Regions from separate parts of the Streptomyces sp. NPDC093089 genome, predicted to be linked through region 2. Evidence: riboswitches for the same ligand, from Rfam matches in the RefSeq annotation. Region 2 holds a riboswitch; the other holds the start of a gene.

Region 1 (5,272 bases), on a different contig from region 2:
GCGGAAGGAGATGCGGCGGAGGGTGTCGGCGGCGGCGCGGTCGAGGAGGGTGACGGAGGCGCAGCCGGGCGGGAGGCGGCCGGCCTCGGCGGCCCGCAGCAGCCGGCCGACGGCCCGCCGGTGGCGGGCGAAGGCGTAGGCGGAGACGCCGCGGCCCCGGGCGTCCTGCCCGGCGCGCGCGGTGTCCGGGGTCACGTCGAGGAGGACGAGGTGCAGGGCGCCGCCCCGGCGGCGGGCCGCGCGGGCGAGCCAGCCGCGCACCCAGGACTGGGTGCCGCAGTCGTGGACGATCGCGCTCGCGCCGGAGCGCAGGACGCGGCGGAGCCCGGCGTAGTGCGCGAGGCGGACGAGGGGGCGGTAGACGGCGTACGGCAGGAGGCGGGGCATGCGGGCCTCCCAGCGCTCGCGGGTGTCCTGGGAGTCGATGCCGTGGCCCTCGGCGGCGCGCTTCATGAGGGTGGACTTGCCGCTGCCGGGCAGGCCGGAGACGACGACGAGGTCGCCGGCGGCGAAGACGAGGGCCCTGGGGCCGCGGCCGCCGCGCTCGCGGAGGTCGCGCAGGAGCCGGCCGCGGCGGCGCGTCCTGGCGCGGGCCCGCTGGGCCGGTATGCCGGTGCCGGTCGCGTACGCGCCGGTGTGCTCGATCCTCATCGTTCTCCCCCTGTCGGGTCTCAGGAGACCTGAGGAGACCCTTGCCCACAAAGTGTAAAGAAACGGTAATGAGACACAAGCGATTTGCCCCGCCGACACCGCGTGCAATGATGTGCCCGCCAGGCGCGCACAGTCGCCACACAATCGCATACCGGCCGCTCGAATCCGCGCGGGAGAGTTCCGGGCCGCCCCAGGGCGTCCGGACGCCGAAGGAGCAAGACCCTCCCTTGAATCTCTCAGGCCCCGTACCGCGCGGATGAGGCAGATCTGAAAAGCGGGACACCGTGCCGTGTCCCCACCCAAGGTGCAAGCCGATCTCTCGGTGACGAGATGCTCTCGGTGAACCTCTCAGGTTCCATGACAGATGGGGAGGACGTCCTCGCCGTCATGTGTTTCGTCACCGATCACGCCCTTGGGACCCGGGAGCCACCCCATGAGCACTGCCCCCCGTCTGACCGCCCTCGATACCCTGCATCGTTCGCTGGGCGCGACCATGACCGACTTCGCGGGCTGGGACATGCCGCTGCGGTACGCCAGCGAGCGCGACGAGCACAACGCCGTCCGCACGAAGGCCGGCCTCTTCGACCTCTCCCACATGGGCGAGATCACGGTCACCGGCCCGCAGGCCGTCGACCTGTTGGACTACGCCCTCGTCGGCAACATCTCCACGGTGGGCAACGGCCGCGCCCGCTACACGATGATCTGCCAGGAGGACGGCGGCATCCTCGACGACCTGATCGTCTACCGCCTCGGCGAGACGGAGTACATGGTCGTCGCCAACGCCTCCAACGCGCAGATCGTCCTGGACGCGCTGGTGGCCCGCGCGGAGGGCTTCGACGCCGAGGTCCGCGACGACCGCGACGCGTACGCCCTGATCGCGGTCCAGGGCCCGGAGTCCCCCGGCATCCTGAAGTCGATCACCGACGCCGACCTGGACGGCCTGAAGTACTACGCCGGTCTGCCCGGCACGGTCGCGGGCGTGCCCGCGCTGATCGCCCGTACCGGCTACACCGGTGAGGACGGCTTCGAGCTGTTCCTGAAGCCGGAGCACGCGGAGGGCGTCTGGACGGCGCTGACCGAGGCGGGCGCGGGCGTCGGCCTGATCCCCTGCGGCCTGTCCTGCCGTGACACGCTCCGCCTGGAGGCGGGCATGCCGCTGTACGGCCACGAGCTCACCACCGCCCTCACCCCCTTCGACGCGGGTCTCGGCCGGGTCGTGAAGTTCGAGAAGCCCGGCGACTTCGTCGGCCGCAAGGCGCTGGAGGCCGCCGCCGAGCGCGCCGAGACCGCCCCGCCGCGCAAGCTGGTCGGCCTGATCGCCGAGGGCCGCCGCGTCCCGCGCGCCGGCTTCCCGGTCGTCTCCGGCGGCGAGGTCGTCGGCGAGATCACCTCGGGCGCCCCGTCCCCGACCCTCGGCAAGCCGATCGCCATCGCGTACGTCGACGCGGCGCACGCTGCTCCCGGCACCGCGGGTGTAGGTGTGGACATCCGCGGCACCCACGAGCCCTACGAGGTCGTGGCGCTGCCGTTCTACAAGCGCCAGAAGTGACGCATTCGTCTCACCCGGCGTCTCACCCCGCAAGACCCACGTACATCAGTACTCCCCCGATCCAGGAGAATCAGGCCATGAGCAACCCCCAGCAGCTTCGCTACAGCAAGGAGCACGAGTGGCTGACGGACGCCGTTGACGGCGTCGCGACCGTCGGCATCACCGAGCACGCGGCGAACGCGCTCGGCGACATCGTGTACGTCCAGCTCCCCGAGGTCGGCAGCACCGTGACCGCGGGCGAGGAATGTGGCGAGCTGGAGTCGACCAAGTCCGTCAGCGAGCTGTACTCCCCGGTGACCGGCGAGGTCGTCGAGGCGAACCAGGACGTCGTCGACGACCCGGCGCTGGTGAACACCGCCCCGTTCGAGGGCGGCTGGCTGTTCAAGGTGCGCCTCGCGGACGAGCCGAAGGACCTGCTCTCCGCCGACGAGTACACCGCCTTCACCGCCGGCTAACCGAGACCCCCAAGGGATCGATTCATGTCGCTTCTGAACACTCCCCTCCACGAGCTGGACCCCGACGTCGCCGCCGCCGTCGACGCCGAGCTCCGCCGTCAGCAGTCCACCCTCGAGATGATCGCGTCGGAGAACTTCGCTCCGGTCGCCGTCATGGAGGCCCAGGGCTCCGTCCTCACCAACAAGTACGCCGAGGGCTACCCGGGCCGCCGCTACTACGGCGGCTGCGAGCACGTCGACGTGGCCGAGCAGATCGCGATCGACCGGATCAAGGACCTGTTCGGCGCCGAGTACGCCAACGTCCAGCCCCACTCCGGCGCCTCCGCGAACCAGGCCGCCCTGTTCGCCATCGCCCAGCCCGGCGACACGATCCTGGGCCTGGACCTGGCGCACGGCGGTCACCTGACCCACGGCATGCGCCTGAACTTCTCGGGCAAGCAGTTCAACGTGGTCGCGTACCACGTGGACGAGGCCGGCCTGGTCGACATGGCCGAGGTCGAGCGCCTCGCCAAGGAGCACCGCCCGAAGGTGATCATCGCGGGCTGGTCCGCCTACCCGCGCCAGCTGGACTTCGCGGAGTTCCGCCGGATCGCCGACGAGGTCGAGGCGAAGCTGTGGGTCGACATGGCCCACTTCGCGGGCCTGGTCGCGGCCGGTCTGCACCCGAACCCGGTCCCGTACGCGGACGTGGTGACCTCCACCACGCACAAGACACTCGGCGGCCCCCGCGGCGGCATCATCCTCGCGAAGAAGGAGTTCGCGAAGAAGCTGAACTCCTCGGTCTTCCCCGGCTTCCAGGGCGGCCCGCTGGAGCACGTGATCGCGGCCAAGGCCGTCTCCTTCAAGGTCGCGGCCTCGGAGGAGTTCAAGGAGCGCCAGCAGCGCACCCTGGACGGCGCCCGCATCATCGCCGAGCGCCTGGTCCAGGACGACGTCACCGCGCACGGCGTCTCGGTCCTGTCCGGCGGCACGGACGTGCACCTGCTCCTCGTCGACCTGCGCGACAGCGAGCTGGACGGCCAGCAGGCCGAGGACCGCCTCCACGAGGTCGGCATCACGGTCAACCGGAACGCCGTTCCGAACGACCCGCGCCCGCCGATGGTCACCTCCGGTCTGCGCATCGGCACGCCGGCGCTCGCGACCCGCGGTTTCCAGGCGGACGACTTCACCGAGGTCGCCGACATCATCGCGGAGACCCTGAAGCCGGGCTTCGACGCCGACAAGGCCGAGGCGCTCAAGGCCCGGGTGACCGCCCTGGCGGACAAGCACCCGCTGTACCCCGGCCTGAAGTAATTTCGTACGCTTTTGTTCGTACGAAAGCTCCGGGGCACCGCGCACACTGGACAGTGAGCGCGGTGCCCCGTCCCATGCTCAGCCTTTCTGCTCCACCCCGGCAGACAACGGCGTCTAGCCCCCCACAAGGAGTCCTCCCGTGGCCATCTCGGTCTTCGACCTGTTCTCGATCGGCATCGGCCCGTCGAGCTCCCACACGGTGGGGCCCATGCGCGCGGCGCGGATGTTCGCGCGCCGACTGAAGAACGAGGGCCTGCTCGCCCACACGGCGACGATACGAGCGGAGCTGTACGGCTCGCTGGGCGCGACCGGCCACGGCCACGGCACCCCCAAGGCGGTGCTCCTCGGCCTGGAGGGCAACTCGCCCCGCACCGTGAACGTCGAGACCGCCGACGAGGAGTTCGAGCGGATCAAGGAGAGCGGCCGGATCAATCTGCTCGGCGCCCACGAGATCCCCTTCGACTTCGACGCCGACCTGATCCTGCACCGGCGCAAGGCGCTCCCGTACCACGCCAACGGCATGACGGTCTTCGCGTACGACGCGGAGGGCGGGCTCGTCCTGGAGAAGACGTACTACTCGGTCGGCGGCGGCTTCGTCGTGGACGAGGACGCCGTGCAGGGCGAGAACCCGATCGTCCCCGACGACACCGTCCTGAAGTACCCCTTCCGGACCGGTGACGAGCTGCTGCGCCTCGCGAAGGAGACCGGTCTCTCGATCTCCTCGCTGATGCTGGAGAACGAGAAGGCCTGGCGCACCGAGGAGGAGATCCGCGAGGGCCTCCTGGAGATCTGGCGGGTCATGCAGGCCTGCGTCTCGCGCGGCATGTCCCGCGAGGGCATCCTGCCCGGCGGCCTGAAGGTCCGCCGCCGCGCCTCCACCCTGGCCCGCAAGCTGCGCTCCGAGGGCGACCCGACCGCGCACGCGATGGAGTGGATCACCCTCTACGCGATGGCCGTGAACGAGGAGAACGCGGCGGGCGGCCGGGTGGTCACCGCCCCGACGAACGGCGCGGCGGGCATCATCCCCGCCGTCCTGCACTACTACATGAACTTCGTGCCCGGCGCCGACGACGACGGCATCGTCCGCTTCATGCTGGCGGCCGGCGCGGTCGGCATGCTCTTCAAGGAGAACGCCTCGATCTCCGGCGCCGAGGTCGGCTGCCAGGGCGAGGTCGGCTCGGCCTGCTCGATGGCGGCGGGTGCTCTCGCCGAGGTCCTGGGCGGCAGCCCGGAGCAGGTGGAGAACGCCGCCGAGATCGGCATGGAGCACAACCTGGGCCTGACCTGCGACCCGGTCGGCGGCCTGGTCCAGATCCCGTGCATC
Region 2 (5,272 bases):
CTGGCGTTTCCTGATCCGGCACGGGGACCGCGCGATCGCCGCCGCGGACACCATGCTCACCCCGGACGGCTGGACGTTCTCGCACTTCTTCGAGGGGCCGTACGTCACCGCCACGGAACGGGCCCTGCTCCAGGCGGAGGCGCTGCCCGTCGCGTACGAACCACGGCTGCTCTCCGTGCCGGAGCTCTACATGCTGACCCTCTGGCTGCACGTCGGCCCGGACTCCGAAGGCACCGCCGTCGCCCCGGCCGCGGCCGACCTGATGGTGCCGCTCGCCCCCGCGCCGCCGGGGATCGCGGCCCACCGGGCCTACCAGGTCGCCGACCTCCTGCCCGTCCTCAGTACGCGTCTCGCGCCGCCGCCCCTCCTGGGCTCGGCGGCGCCCGCCTGATCCACCGCACGCGCCGCCCCGCCCCGCGACCCGGCCGGGTCACGGGGCGCACTGCTGTCCGGACCGCATGCCCGAACGGAGCGCCCGAACACCCCTCCCGTACGGACTAGCCCGCTCGGACCCCCCCGAACCACCCGAAGAGACCGTGCAGTTGACCTGAACCGCCCCTGCGGGTGATGCGTCTTCCCCAGAGAGGACGAGCTGCCGCGAAATACCTGCGGATGACCGTCCGTGGGGCAACACTGGGACCGGAACCGAACCGACCGACGGGGGCGGCGATGAGCGCGAAGAGCCGCAGGACATCCACTACGACGCAGCGAGAGAACCCACCCATGTGCCAGCACCAGCCTGCCTGTCCTACCGCCGACTCCGCCGACAGGGAGGCGGCCCGACTCGTGGCGCACCACCCGGAACAGGGCTGGAGCCTGCTGTGCAACGGCGTCCTGCTCTTCGAGGACACCGGCGAACTGCTGCCGGACGGGCAGATCATCGCACCGCACCGGCCGCTGACCGCGGGCCAGGTGACCACCGCCGCCTGAGCGGGCGGCGCCACCGTTCGAGGGAAACGCCGAGGGCCGGCCCGGAGGAGATCCTCCGAACCGGCCCTCGGCTCGTGCTCAGTTGTCGTACTCGTCCATGGGCGGGCACGAGCAGACCAGGTTCCGGTCGCCGAAGGCGCCGTCGATGCGGCGCACCGGCGGCCAGTACTTGTCGGCGGCCGAGACACCGGCCGGGAAGACCGCCTCGTCACGCGTGTACGGGTGGTTCCACTCGCCGCCCAGCGCGGCCGCGGTGTGCGGCGCGTTGTGCAGCGGGTTGTCGTCGCCGGGCCACACGCCCGAGGCGACCTTCTCGATCTCGCCGCGGATCGCGATCATCGTGTCGCAGAAGCGGTCGAGCTCGGTCAGGTCCTCGGACTCGGTCGGCTCGATCATCAGCGTGCCGGCCACCGGGAAGGACATCGTCGGCGCGTGGAAGCCGTAGTCGATGAGGCGCTTGGCGATGTCGTCGACCGTCACCCCCGTCTCCTTCGAGAGCGGACGCAGGTCCACGATGCACTCGTGGGCGACCAGGCCGGCCGGGCCGGTGTAGAGCACCGGGAAGTGCGGCTCGAGGCGCTTGGCGATGTAGTTCGCCGCGAGGACGGCGACCTGGGTGGCGCGCTTGAGGCCCTCGCCGCCCATCAGGCGCACGTACGACCAGGAGATCGGCAGGATGCCGGCGGAGCCCCACGGGGCGGCCGAGATCGGGCCGACGCCGGTCTCCGGGCCCGCGGTGGGCTGGAGCGGGTGGTTCGGCAGGTACGGGGCGAGGTGGGCGCGGACGCCGACCGGGCCGACGCCGGGGCCGCCGCCGCCGTGCGGGATGCAGAAGGTCTTGTGCAGGTTCAGGTGCGAGACGTCGCCGCCGAACTTGCCCGGCTTGGCCAGACCGACCAGCGCGTTGAGGTTGGCGCCGTCGACGTACACCTGACCGCCGGCGTCGTGGACCTCGGCGCAGATGTCGGCGACGTGCTCCTCGAACACACCGTGCGTGGACGGGTAGGTGATCATCAGCACGGACAGCTCGTCGCGGTACTGCTCGATCTTGGCCCGCAGGTCCGCGACGTCGACCTCGCCGTCGTCGGCGGTCTTCACGACGACGACCTTCATGCCGGCCATCACCGCGGAGGCGGCGTTGGTGCCGTGCGCGGAGGACGGGATGAGGCAGACCGTGCGCTGGAGGTCGCCGTTGGCGCGGTGGTAGGCGCGGACGGCCAGCAGACCGGCCAGCTCGCCCTGCGAACCGGCGTTGGGCTGGATCGACACCTTGTCGTAGCCGGTGACCTCGGCGAGGCGCTCCTCCAGCTCGGTGATGAGCGTGACGTAGCCCTGCGCCTGCTCGACCGGGGCGAAGGGGTGGATCTGGCCGAACTCGGGCCAGGTCACCGGCTCCATCTCGGTCGTCGCGTTCAGCTTCATCGTGCAGGAGCCGAGCGGGATCATGCCGCGGTCCAGCGCGTAGTCGCGGTCCGCGAGCTTGCGCAGGTAGCGCAGCATCGAGGTCTCGGAGCGGTGCGCGTGGAAGACCGGGTGGGTCAGGTACGCGTCGGAGCGCAGCAGCGCGGCCGGCAGCGTGTCCTCGGTGACCGTGTCCAGGGCCTCGACGTCGGCGGTGACGCCGAAGGCGCCCCACACGGCGGCGAGCTGCTCGCGCCCAGTGGTCTCGTCGCACGAGATCGACACGAGGTCGGCGTCGACGCGGTGGAGGTTCACGCCGGCCTCGCGGGCGGCGGCCACGACCTCGTCGGCCTTGCCCGGGACGCGGGCGGTGAGGGTGTCGAAGAAGGCGCCCTGGGTGAGCTCGACGCCCCCGGCGGTCAGGCCCGCGGCGAGGATGGCGGCGTAGCGGTGCGTGCGCTGCGCGATCTGCTTCAGGCCGTCCGGGCCGTGGTAGACGGCGTACATGCCGGCCATGACGGCGAGCAGCACCTGGGCGGTGCAGATGTTGCTGGTGGCCTTCTCGCGGCGGATGTGCTGCTCGCGGGTCTGCAGGGCCAGGCGGTACGCGCGGTTCCCGTCGGCGTCGACGGACACGCCCACCAGACGGCCGGGCAGGGAGCGGGCGTGCTTGTCCTGGACGGCCATGTAGCCGGCGTGCGGACCGCCGAAGCCCATCGGCACGCCGAAGCGCTGCGTCGTGCCGACGGCGATGTCGGCGCCGAGCTCACCGGGCGAGGTGAGCAGCGTGAGCGCGAGCAGGTCGGCGGCGACGGTGACGATCGCACCCAGCTCGTGGGCGGCGTCGATCAGCGGCTTGATGTCGCGGACGGCACCGGAGGCACCCGGGTACTGGAGGAGCACGCCGAAGACGCCGCGCTCGGCGACCTCGGCGGGGATGCCCTCGCTCAGGTCGGCGACGACGACCTCGACACCGGTCGGCTCGGCGCGGGTCTCGATGACGGCGATCGTCTGCGGCAGGGCGTCGGCGTCGATGAGGAAGACGCCGTTCTTGACCTTGCCGACACGGCGGGAGAGCGCCATGGCCTCGGCGGCGGCGGTGCCCTCGTCGAGGAGGGAGGCGCCGGAGGTGGGCAGACCGGTCAGGTCGGCGACCATCGTCTGGAAGTTCAGCAGGGCCTCCAGGCGGCCCTGGGAGATCTCCGGCTGGTAGGGCGTGTACGCCGTGTACCAGGCCGGGTTCTCCATGACGTTGCGCAGGATGACCGGCGGGGTGAAGGTGCCGTAGTAGCCGAGGCCGATCATCGGGGCGAGGACCTGGTTGCGGTCGGCGAGCGTACGCAGCTCGGCGAGGACCTCGGCCTCGGTGCGGGCGGCGGGCAGACCCAGCGCCTCGGCGTTCTTGATCACGTCCGGCACCGCGGCGGCGGTGAGCTCGTCGAGCGAGCCGTAACCGACCTGGGCGAGCATCTTGGCGCGCGCCTCGGCGTCGGGCCCGATGTGCCGCTGCTCGAACGGGATGCCCTGCTCGAGCTCGGAGAGCGGAATGCGGTTGGCGGTCATGTACGGAGGCCTCCTGGTCGTCACGACCTGCGAGGGGCACCACGGCGCGGGTACCCGGACGGCCTCCCCCTCTGTCATCTCAACCTGAGAGTTTCACCGGCACGCCCTCGGGGCGGTCCGGCTTTCACCGTCGGTGAGAGCGCGTGCCGCCGGGGCACCGCTCTGCTTTCCAGAGTGACCTCGTCCGCGCGGTACAGGGGCCTGAGAGATTCCGGGGAGGATTTGCTCCTTCGGCGCCCCCCGGAAGGTTTCTCCGGGGGACTCTCCCGCACGGGGTCGACAGCCACAACCAGCCTACCAGCGCGGTTGTGGCTTCCTTCGCTCAAGTGGCCGACATCCCAGTTGTGCACTTTCGTAGGGGTGTAGAGCAGTTGCGACCAGTTGGAGGGACCGTGCAGACCGACATCGATCCGCGCAGCCTGATCGGCCGCAAGGCGTTCGACCGGAACGGACACAAGATCGGCACCGTGGACGAGGTGTACCTCGACGACGCGACCGGCATCCCGGAATGGGCCGCCGTCCGCACCGGCCTCTTCAGCAGGGACGCCTTCGTCCCCCTGGAGCCCAGCGATCTCCTCGCCGACGGCCTCCACATCCCCTACGAGCGCTCACTCATCAAGGACGCCCCCGACTTCGGCGTCGGCCGCCACCTGTCCCCGGAGCAGGAGCTCCAGCTCTATCGCCACTACAGCCTCACCCTGCCGCCGTCGCCCGCCGACTACCCCGACACCGACTTCGGCCGCCTCGCCGGCCAGGACGGCACCTGACCCCCGCGGCCCGCCCAGAAACCCCCGAACCGCACGGCACACACCCGCGCCGCCCCCACCCGCACGAGCACGCGGCAGGCGGCGCGGTCACCCCGGCACGCCCTCCCCCGCCAGGGAAGCCCCGCACGCAGCGCGCTCACGGGTCGCCCCATCCTCACCAGCCCGCGGCAGGCAGCCCGAGCGGCCCCGGCACACGCCCCCGCCCGGGAAGCCCCACGCGCAACGCACCCCCGCGCCGCACCAGCCCGCAGCAGGCGGCCCGTGGTCCCAGCGCGCACTCCACCGAGGCAGCCCACAGCCGCCCCAGGTCCAGACCCCGGCCCCCCGGCCGCTCTCACCCCACCAACGGCAGCGGCTCCCCCTCCTCCAGGTCCGGATCGTCGACGGCGAACGTCCGGACCCGCCCAGGCGCGGCCGACCCCGGCTCCTCGAACCGGACGGTGACCCGTCCCAGCCCGCTGCCCTGCACCCACCCGGCCCCGTGCACCGCGTGCCGTACGTCCCGCCCGGGCGCCCAGTGCCTCTCCACGGGCCCGGTGGCCCCTCCCCCGCCCTCGACGCCCTGCACGTCCTCCGTGTCCGCCACAGGGGCCCTGGAGGGGCCCCCAGCC

What was found. A riboswitch is a leader RNA that binds a small molecule or an ion and turns the genes downstream of it on or off. The one in region 2 is predicted to bind glycine.
Region 1: another riboswitch for glycine. It lies ahead of gcvT (glycine cleavage system aminomethyltransferase GcvT); the one in region 2 lies ahead of gcvP (aminomethyl-transferring glycine dehydrogenase).

Annotation. Positions count from the first base shown of each region.
Region 1 covers NZ_JBIVPA010000013.1:261,558-266,829, forward strand. Annotated here, with positions in the region: gene ACIQFX_RS29130 (AAA family ATPase) at 1-651, opposite strand, end outside; glycine riboswitch at 812-912, shown strand; gene gcvT (glycine cleavage system aminomethyltransferase GcvT) at 1,085-2,200, shown strand; gene gcvH (glycine cleavage system protein GcvH) at 2,278-2,655, shown strand; gene glyA (serine hydroxymethyltransferase) at 2,680-3,948, shown strand; gene ACIQFX_RS29150 (L-serine ammonia-lyase) at 4,088-5,272, shown strand, end outside.
Region 2 covers NZ_JBIVPA010000031.1:4,438-9,709, forward strand. Annotated here, with positions in the region: gene ACIQFX_RS38900 (hypothetical protein) at 1-391, shown strand, start outside; gene ACIQFX_RS38905 (DUF5999 family protein) at 724-930, shown strand; gene gcvP (aminomethyl-transferring glycine dehydrogenase) at 1,009-3,894, opposite strand; glycine riboswitch at 4,074-4,173, opposite strand; gene ACIQFX_RS38915 (PRC-barrel domain-containing protein) at 4,287-4,661, shown strand; gene ACIQFX_RS38920 (DNA polymerase IV) at 4,996-5,272, opposite strand, start outside.